Regions from separate parts of the Nocardioides sp. WG-D5 genome, predicted to be linked through region 1. Evidence: riboswitches for the same ligand, from Rfam matches in the RefSeq annotation. Region 1 holds a riboswitch; the other holds the start of a gene.
The links. Region 1 has a riboswitch for thiamine pyrophosphate ahead of thiE (thiamine phosphate synthase). Riboswitches for the same ligand answer to the same signal wherever they lie in the genome.

Region 1 (4,951 bases):
TTCGGGCTGCTCCGGCGGGAGTGGTTCGCCCGGCAACGGGGTACCGCAGGGGCATGAGCCACGAGCAGCTACCAGCAGAGGGGCCCGACGACCCCGAGTACACCGACGAGTCCGGGCAGGTCTCCGAGACCCAGCGCCTCGACGAGGACGAGGGCGACACTCCGATCGCGCCCGCGGACTCGACGGCGGGTTACCCCGAGTCCGAGTCTGGAAGCCCGGACACGAAGGGGTCCGGACCGAGCGAGGCGCCGCCCGAGAACCGCCGCGACAACGACGTCTAGCGATTCTGCGGGCGGGCCGGGCTGGGTCAGGCTCAGCCGAAGAGGTCACCCAACCAGGACTCGCGGTGGTGGCTGCGGCGCTTGTCGTAGCGGTGGTCGTCGTCGTAGTCCCGCCGCTCGTACTCCCGCTTCTCGTAGCGTCGATCGTCGCGCTGCTCCTGGCGGGGCTGCTGCTGGTAGCTACCGGGTTGCGGGGCGCCGACGGACCGCTCGATGATCTTGTCGATCTCGCCGCGGTCGAGCCACACGCCACGGCACTGCGGGCAGTAGTCGATCTCGATGCCTTGGCGCTCGCTCATCACCAGGGTGACACCGTCGATGGGGCACTGCATGGGGGGTCTCCTCGTCGTCGGGGATCGGCGCCCATCAACCTATCCGGTCGTCCCGCCTCGGCGAGGCTCAGCGTCGGCGGGCGTCCGCTCAGCGCTCCTTCGACCGCACCCTGATCCCGGTGAGGGGGACGGTGGCGGTGCCGGAGGGGTCGGTGAAGAAGTCGTTGCCCTCGCCGTCGACGACGATGAAGGCGGGGAAGTTCTCGACCTCGATCTTCCAGACCGCCTCCATGCCGAGCTCGGGGTACTCGAGCACCTCGACCGACTTGATGCAGTCCTGGGCGAGCCGCGCGGCCGGGCCGCCGATGGAGCCGAGGTAGAAGCCGCCGTAGGTGCCGCAGGCCTCGGCGACGACCTTGGAACGGTTGCCCTTGGCGAGCATGACCATGGAGCCGCCGGCGGCCTGGAACTGCTCGACGTAGGAGTCCATCCGGCCGGCGGTCGTCGGGCCGAAGGAGCCCGACGCCATGCCCTCGGGAGTCTTGGCCGGGCCGGCGTAGTAGACCGGGTGGTTCTTCATGTACTCCGGCATCTCCTCGCCCGCGTCGAGGCGCTCCTTGATCTTGGCGTGCGCGATGTCGCGGGCCACCACCATCGGGCCGGACAGGGAGAGCCGGGTCTTGACCGGGTGCTGGGAGAGCGTCGCGAGGATCTCGGACATCGGCTGGTTGAGGTCGATGTCGACCACTTCGCCCGCGGAGATCTCCTCGGCCATCCCGGCGTCCGGCATGTACTGCGCCGGGTCGGTCTCGAGCTGCTCGAGGAAGACGCCGTCGCGGGTGATCTTGCCCAGCGCCTGGCGGTCGGCGGAGCAGGAGACCGCGATCGCCACGGGGCAGGAGGCGCCGTGGCGGGGGAGCCGGACGACGCGTACGTCATGGCAGAAGTACTTGCCGCCGAACTGGGCGCCGATCCCGAAGGACTGGGTCAGCTCGAAGACCTTCTCCTCGAGCTCGGTGTCGCGGAAGCCGTGGGCGCTCATCGAGCCCTCGGTCGGGAGGTTGTCGAGGTAGTGGGCCGAGGCGTACTTGGCCGTCTTGAGGGCGAACTCCGCGGAGGTCCCGCCGATGACGACGGCGAGGTGGTACGGCGGGCAGGCGGCCGTGCCCAGCGAGCGGATCTTCTCGTCGAGGAAGGTGAGGATCTTGTCCGGGTTGAGGATCGCCTTGGTCTCCTGGAACAGGAACGACTTGTTGGCGCTGCCGCCGCCCTTGGCCATGAAGAGGAACTTGTACTCCGGGCCGTTCTCGCCCTCGGGGGTCGAGTAGATCTCGACCTGCGCGGGCAGGTTGGAGCCGGTGTTCTTCTCCTCGTACGTCGTCAGCGGAGCCAGCTGCGAGTAGCGGAGGTTGAGCTTGGTGTAGGCGTCGAAGACACCGCGGCTGACGGTCTCGGCGTCGTCGGAGCCGGTCAGCACGCCCTCGGACTTCTTGCCCATCACGATCGCCGTGCCGGTGTCCTGGCACATCGGCAGGATCCCGCCGGCCGAGATGTTCACGTTCTTGAGCAGGTCGAGCGCGACGAAGCGGTCGTTGCCGGAGGCCTCGGGGTCGTCGATGATCTTGCGGAGCTGCTTGAGGTGGGCCGGGCGGAGGTACTGGTTGATGTCCTTCATCGCCTCGGCGGTCAGCCGGCGGATCGCCTCGGGGTCGACCTTGAGGAACTTGCGCCCGTCGACCTCGATCTCTTCCACCCCCTCGCTGGTGATCAGCCGGTAAGGAGTGTCGTCCTTGCCGGTCGGGAGGAGGTCGGAGTACCGGAACTCAACGTCAGCCACGGAAGCGAATCGTACGCCGCCGGGCGCCTCCGTCTGAGATCAGGCTGCACGCGCGAGACATCCGCGCTATGGTCGGAGACGTCCACACGGGAGTCCGCGGCAGCGGGCTGAGAGGGAGCTGGAGCCGCTCCGACCGTTACACCTGATCCGGATCATGCCGGCGAAGGAAGTGATTGGTTGTGCTTCTTCCACATATTTTTGCTCTGGTCTCCTCGCGCGATGATCTCGCGCTGCTGCCCGCCTTCGCGGAGGTCGGTGTCACCGGCTTCCAGGTGCGCGACAAGACCGCGACGACCCGTGAGCTGCTCGCGCTGACGGCGGCCGTGATCGAGCGGGTCGGGACGTACGAGGCCTGCGTGGTCGTCGACGACCGGCTCGACGTGGCGCTCGCCGCCGGTGCGGACGGCGTGCACCTGGGCGCCTCCGACCTGCCGGTGGCCGAGGCCCGGCGGATCGCCGACGCGGTCGCTCCGGGGCTGGTCATCGGCGCGACCTGCCGGGACCGTGCCGCCGTCGAGGCGGCTGCCGCGGCGGGCGCGGACTACGCCGGGTTCGGGCCGGTCTTCGCGACCACGTCCAAGGCCGGGCTTCCCTCTCCGCTGGGCGTCGCCGCCGTCACGGACGCCGCCGGGGTGCTCCCGCTGATCGCGATCGGCGGGATCTCGGCGGAGTCCGCCGGGCCGGTGCACGCTGCCGGCGCCCATGGGGTCGCCGTGATCGGCGGGCTCTGGCGACAACCCGATCCACTCCAGGCCGCGAAGGAGCTCGTGAAAGCGGTCGGCTGATGCGGGCGCGGATCCTCGGCGCCGGGATCGTCGGACTGTCCGTGGCCGACGAGCTGACCCGTCGCGGTCACGACGTCACGGTGGTCGACCCGTCTCCGGGCTCGGGGGCGTCGTACGCCGCGGCCGGCATGCTCAGCCCGGCCGGCGAGGCCTGGTACGGAGAAGAGTCGCTGACCCGGCTGTGCCTGTCGTCGCTGGCGCTGTGGCCCGACTTCGCCGCGAGGCTCGGGGTGCCCGTACACACCCGTGGGACGCTGCTGGCCGGTGTCGACGCCGGGGACGTCCAGCAGGTCGAACGGCAGCTCGCCGTGCTCGACCTCGCCGGGGTCGCCTACGAACGGCTGGGGCGGAGGGATCTGCTCGGCTACGAACCCGGGCTCGGCCGGGTCGCCGGTGGCGCCTTCCTCGCCGAGGACCACTCCGTCGACCCGCGGGCCGTCGTCGCGGCGCTGCTCGCGCGGGTCGGCGACAGAGTGGGTCGCGAGCCGACCGAGGAGGCCGCCGAGGTGACCGTGGTCGCGACCGGCGCGCGGCTGCCCGCTCCGTACTCCTCCCTCATCCGCCCGGTCCGCGGCGACGTGGTGCGGGTGCGGACGCAGGAGCGGGTGGAGCGGACCGTGCGGGCGTGGGTGCACGGCGAGCAGGTCTACGTGGTGCCGCGGACCGACAGCGACGAGGTCGTCATCGGGGCGACCTCGGAGGAGCGCGACGGGCCGCTGCTGCCGACCGTCGAGGGCGTCTGGCGGCTGCTCGACTCCGCCCGCCGGGTGGTGCCGGCACTCGACCGGGCCGGCGTGGTCGAGGTGACCTCGCGGGATCGCCCCGGGACTGCCGACAACCTCCCGCTGGTCGGCCCGACCCAGGAGCCGGGGGTCGTGCTGGCCGCGGGCGCCTATCGCAACGGGGTCCTGCTCGCGCCGCTCGTCGCGCGGCTGGTCGCCGATCACATCGAGACCGGGGCGGTGGAGCCCGTGGTGGATCCGCGCCGGTTCCTGGGATCCCCGGTCGACCGGGGATCCCAGGGCTTGACCGGCACTGAAACACCCGACAAGCCCACGAAGTGCCCGTCAAGCAACATCGAGGAGACCGACAGATGAGACTGATGATCAACGGCGAACCGGCCGAGGTCGCCGACGGCGCAGGCATCGTCGACCTGCTGAACGAGCGCGCGGGAAGCGCGATCGCGGTCAACGGTGAGGTCGTGCCGCGTGCCGAGCATGCGACCACCAGCCTCCGGGACGGCGACGTCGTCGAGATCGTGACGGCGGTGCAGGGCGGATGAGCGTGCTGAAGATCGCCGGCCGCGAGCTGTCCTCGCGCCTCTTCCTCGGCACCGGCGGCCTGCCCCACCTGGCGCTGCTCCCGGACGTCATCGACGCGGCCGAGCCGGGTCTGGTGACGGTGTCGATGCGGCGTACGTCCTCGACGGCGTCCGGAGGCCTGCTCGAGACGCTTCGCAGCGCGGGCGTGCCGATCCTGCCCAACACCGCCGGCTGCCTCTCGGCGCGCGAGGCGGTGCTGACCGCCGAGCTGGCCCGCGAGGCGCTGGAGACCGACTGGGTGAAGCTGGAGGTGATCGGCGACGAGACCTCGCTGATGCCCGATGCCGTCGAGCTGGTCGAGGCCGCCGAGCAGCTGGTGCGCAAGGGCTTCACGGTCCTGCCGTACGCCACCGACGACGCCGTCCTCGCCCGCCGGCTCGAGGACGCCGGCTGTGCGGCGGTGATGCCGCTCGGCTCGCCGATCGGGTCGGGGCTCGGCATCCTCAACCCCTAC
Region 2 (4,951 bases), 1.8 Mb from region 1:
GTGGCTGGACCAGCTGGCGTGGATGCTGGAGATCCTCGCGGTCGTGCTCGCGGTCGGGGCGCTGGCGGGCTGGTCGGCCGGGCGCAAGCCGGAGTCGCTGCCGACGTTCCTGGGCTACCTGGGCGCGCTCGTGTGCCTGATGCCGCTGGCCCTGCAGACGATGCGTGAGGACCGCTCGACCTGGTCCTCGGGCGTGATCGCGGCGGCGGCCCTGGCGACGGGGGTCGTGGCCGTACGCGTCATGATGGTCCGGTGACCGAGACCGCCCCCGCCAAGACCCGTTCCGGTCCGCACCTGGTCCTGCTGACCGTCTACGCGATCTTCGTGCTCGCCGCGGGCGCCCGGTCGCTGGTGCAGGTCCTCACCCGCTTCGACGAGGCCCCGATCGCCTACTCGCTCTCGGTGGTCGCCGCGGCGACGTACGTCGCGGGCTGGTTCGCGATCCGCCGAGCTGCGGCCGGGTCGGCGGGCTTCGCGAAAATCATGCTGTGGGTCGAGCTCGCCGGTGTGCTCGTCGTCGGTGTCCTGTCCCTGGTCGTCCCGTCCTGGTTCCCGGATGCATCGGTATGGTCGAAGTTCGGGAGCGGATACGGTTTCGTTCCTGCCCTGCTGCCGATCCTGGGCCTGCTCTGGCTCTGGAAAGGCCGAACTCCGGGGCCGACCGAAGGAGCCTGATGAGTCAGTCGACAGCCACCGCCATCTCGCCTGACTCGGGGGAGCACTGGTCCGCTCCGGGAGCATGGACGGTCGCCGACGGCGTACATCGGATCCCGCTGCCGCTGCCGATGGACGGGCTCAAGGCGGTCAACATCTACGTCCTCGAGGGCTCTGACGGCCTTTCGTTGGTCGATGGTGGCTGGGCGATCACCGAGGGGCGCGCCGCGCTGGAGAGTGGGCTGAAGAAGCTCGGCTTCGCGTTCAGGGACGTCCGGCGGTTCCTGGTCACCCACGTGCACCGCGACCACTACACGCTCGCCTCGGTGCTGGGTGAGGAGTTCGGCGCCGACGTGCTGCTCGGCGCCGGCGAACGGCCCACCCTCGAGCTCACCAACGGCGACCTCGACGGCTGGATCTCGACCGACCGCCTCCTGGCTCATGCCGGCGCACCCGAGCTGGCCGAGAAGTGGGCCGCCAACCCGCCTCCGCCGCCCGATCTCTCGCACTGGCGGATGCCTTCGCGTTGGCTGGAAGGGGACGTACGCCTCGACGTCGCCGGCCGCGACCTCGACGCCGTGCACACCCCTGGCCACACCCAGGGCCACTACGTCTACGCCGATCTAGCCGGCTCGGTCCTGTTCGCCGGCGACCACGTGCTGCCCACGATCACCCCGTCGATCGGCTTCGAGCCGGTCCCGGTCATCGACCCGCTCGGCGACTTCATGGCCTCGCTGACCAAGGTCCGCTCCCTTCCCGACCTGCAGCTTCTTCCCGCTCACGGCCCCGTCGCGACCTCGTCGCACGCCCGCGTCGACGAGCTCCTGGCCCATCACGAGACCCGGCTCGCCCAGTCGCTGGCCTCCTTGCGTCTCGGGCGACGTTCGGCCCTCGAAGTCGCCAACGACCTCGGCTGGACCCGCCACGAGCGCGCCTTCGCCGAGCTCGACTACTTCAACGCCGGCCTCGCGGTCATGGAGACCAAGGCCCACCTCGAGCTGCTGGTCGCTCGCGGTCTCGCGACCCGAGAGGAGACCGAGGCGAGCGTGCTGTTCGCCCCGGTCGACGCCGTCAGCGCCTGAGCCGCATCGGGGTGTGCGGGATGCCGTCCTCGAGGAACTCCTCGCCGTCCTTCACGAACCCGAACTTCGCGTACCAGCCGGCCAGCGGCGACTGGGCGTCGAGGACGATGTCGCGGTCGGTGACGGCCTCGACGGCGGCCTTCATGATCACGTCCGCCAGGCCCTGGCCGCGGTGGGTGGGGGCGAGGACGACGCGGCCGATCCGCCACACGTCACCGTCGTCGAGGATGCGGGCGGTGCCGGCGAGCCGGTCGCCGTCGGTCAGCACCACATGACGCGTCCCGGGCTCGAGGTCTCGGCCGTCCAGGTCGAGGTAGGGGCAGTCCTGCTCGACGACGAAGACCTCCTGGCGCAGCTGCCACAGGGCGTACGCGGTCTTGGGGGTGAGGTCGTCGAAGGACGAGATGGAGACGTCGGTCATGGGTGGATTCTCGCAAGCAAGTAGTGTTGCCCGGAACAGACAGGGGAGGCCGGGAGGCCTGAGAGTGCGGCGAACAGCGCCGCAGACCCTCCGAACCTGCTCCGGTTGACACCGGCGAAGGGAGTCAGAGTGCGCATGCGTACGCCTGCCATCACTGCCACTGCGATCACTGCGGTCTCGGCGCTGCTGCTGTCCGCGTGCGGGGGCACCCCCACGAAGCCGGACGCCGAGAAGTCGAGCGGCGCCGACGACAAGACCGTGGTGCTGCTGACCCACGACAGCTTCACGCTGCCGAAGGAGGTGCTGGCCGAGTTCACCGAGAAGACCGGCTACACCGCCGAGATCCGGCACGCGGGCGACGGCGGCGAGCTGACCACCAAGATCGCCCTGGACACCGGCAATCCCGACGGTGACGCGGTCTTCGGCGTCGACAACACCTTCGCCAGCCGGGCGATCGACCAGGGCGCGCTGGAGGCCTACACGCCGGAGACGGTCCCCGCCGGGGTCGACGAGTTCAACCTGCCGGGCGACGAGGAGCACTTCCTCACCCCCGTCGACAACGGCAGCGTGTGCGTCAACATCGACACCGAGTGGTTCGCGGCCAAGAAGCTGACGCCGCCGAAGTCGCTCGACGACCTCGCCGAGCCTGCGTACAAGGACCTGCTCGTGACCCCGGGCGCGGCGACGTCGACGCCCGGGATGGCGTTCCTGCTGGCGACCGTCGCCGAGTACGGCGAGGACGGCTGGGCCGACTACTGGGGCAAGCTGATGGACAACGGCGCCAAGGTCGTCGACGGCTGGGACCAGGCCTACTACTCCGACTTCACCCAGGGCGGCGGCAAGGGCACGCGTCCGATCGTCGTCTCCTACGACTCCTCGCCGGCCTTCACCGTCAAGGACGGGAAGACCACGACGGCCGCGCTGCTCGACACCTGCTTCCGTCAGGTCGAGTACGCCGGTGTGCTGAAGGGTGCCGACCACCCCGAGGGCGCGCAGGCGCTGATCGACTTCATGCTCTCCGACAGCGTGCAGGGGGCACTGCCGGAGAGCATGTACGTCTTCCCCGTCTCCTCCGACGTCAAGCTGCCTGCCGAGTGGGCGAAGTTCGCCCAGCAGCCCACCTCGCCGCTCTCCGTCGAGCCGAAGGAGATCGAGGAGAACCGGGAAGCGTGGCTGGCGACCTGGAGTGACACGATCGCGCAGTGAGCTCCACCCGTCGCGTAGGCACCCTGGTCGCGCTCGCCGCCCTCCCGGTGGCCGTGCTGGCGGTCTTCTTCGTCCTGCCGGTCACGGGGATGGTGCAGCGCGGACTGTTCTTCGGTGGCTCCTTCGACCCGTCCGTGGTGTCCCGGGTCGTGGGGCGCCCGGAGATCCAGCGGGCGCTCTGGTTCACGCTGTGGTCCTCGGGGCTCGCGACGGTGCTGAGCGTCGCCTTGGGGCTGCCGGCTGCGTTCGCGCTGCATCGACTGGCATTTCCGCTGCAGCGCGTCATCCGGGCCGGGCTGCTGGTGCCGTTCGTGCTCCCCACCGTCGTCGTCGGGGTCGCCTTCCGCGAGCTCATCGGCGAGGCGGGTCTGCTGGCATCTCTGGGTCTCGATGGCACGCCGACGGCGATCATCCTCGGGCTGGTCTTCTTCAACGCCTCGGTGGTGATCCGTGCGGTCGGGGCGGCCTGGGAGTCGCTCGACCCGCGACCCGGTGAGGCCGCCGCCGCTCTCGGGGCGTCGCCGTTGCGGGTCCTGCTGACGATCACCCTGCCCGCGCTGCGTCCCGCGATCGTCTCGGCGGCGTCGGTGGTCTTCCTCTTCTGCGCCACCGCGTTCGGGATCGTGCTCACCCTCGGCGGGGTGCGCTACAACAGCATCGAGACCGAGATCTACAAGCTGACCTTCACCCTGTTCGACCTGCCCGGTGCCGCGGTGCTGTCGGTGCTGCAGCTGGTGGTCGTCGTCGGGCTGCTGGTCGTGGCCGGTCGGCTGCGCTCGGTGCCGGATCCCGCGCAGTCGAGGGTCGTCGTACGCCGCCGCCGGGTCTCGCCGCGGGACCTCCCGGCCCTGCTGTCGACGTCGGTGCTGGTCCTGCTGGTGGCCGGGCCGCTGCTGGCGCTGCTGCTCGGGTCGCTGCGGGTCGACGACCGGTGGAGCCTCGGGAACTATGTCGCCCTGCAGACCCCCGGGTTCGACCCCCCGCTGCCGGTGCCGGTCACCACGGCGCTGATGACGTCGCTGGCGGTCGCGGTGCAGGCGACGCTGGTCGCGCTGGTGCTCGGGCTGCTGGTGGCCTTCGCGGTGACCCGTCGGTCCCGGACCCTTGCGGAGCGTCGGGTGCGCGCCGTGCTCGACGGGCTGTTCATGGTGCCGCTCGGGGTCAGCGCCGTCACGCTGGGGCTGGGACTCTATCTGACGCTCGGGTCGGGCGTCCTCGACCTCCGAGACGAGCCGTGGCTGGTACCGCTGGCGCAGGCGCTGGTCGCGTTGCCCCTGGTGGTGAGGACGTTGGTGCCGGTCCTGGGGTCGGTCGACGACCGGCTCCGTCAGGCCGCCGCGGGTCTCGGGGCCGGGCCGCTGCGCGCGGTGATGACCGTCGACGTACCCGCCGTCTGGAAGCCGCTCCTCGCTTCCTCCGGCTTCGCCTTCGCGGCCTCGCTGGGGGAGTTCGGCGCGACGTCCTTCCTCGTCCGCGAGGAGCGCCCCACCCTGCCCGTCGTCATCCTCCGGTTGCTGTCCCGTCCGGGCTCCGACAACTACGGCATGGCCCTCGCCGCCGCCTGTGTCCTCGCCGCCGCCACCGCCGT

Region 2: linked by a shared signal. The riboswitch ahead of ACWZJV_RS12795 (thiamine ABC transporter substrate-binding protein) and the one ahead of thiE (thiamine phosphate synthase) in region 1 are both predicted to bind thiamine pyrophosphate.

The regions. Positions count from the first base shown of each region.
Region 1 is NZ_CM132928.1:4,398,703-4,403,653, forward strand. Features, by position in the region: gene ACWZJV_RS21190 (GNAT family N-acetyltransferase) at 1-57, shown strand, start outside; gene ACWZJV_RS21195 (hypothetical protein) at 54-281, shown strand; gene ACWZJV_RS21200 (TFIIB-type zinc ribbon-containing protein) at 314-613, opposite strand; gene ACWZJV_RS21205 (fumarate hydratase) at 702-2,390, opposite strand; TPP riboswitch at 2,467-2,576, shown strand; gene thiE (thiamine phosphate synthase) at 2,570-3,175, shown strand; gene ACWZJV_RS21215 (FAD-dependent oxidoreductase) at 3,175-4,272, shown strand; gene thiS (sulfur carrier protein ThiS) at 4,269-4,457, shown strand; gene ACWZJV_RS21225 (thiazole synthase) at 4,454-4,951, shown strand, end outside.
Region 2 is NZ_CM132928.1:2,633,086-2,638,036, reverse strand. Features, by position in the region: gene ACWZJV_RS12815 (hypothetical protein) at 1-256, shown strand, start outside; gene ACWZJV_RS12810 (hypothetical protein) at 253-675, shown strand; gene ACWZJV_RS12805 (MBL fold metallo-hydrolase) at 675-1,736, shown strand; gene ACWZJV_RS12800 (GNAT family N-acetyltransferase) at 1,726-2,157, opposite strand; TPP riboswitch at 2,189-2,297, shown strand; gene ACWZJV_RS12795 (thiamine ABC transporter substrate-binding protein) at 2,293-3,363, shown strand; gene ACWZJV_RS12790 (ABC transporter permease) at 3,360-4,951, shown strand, end outside.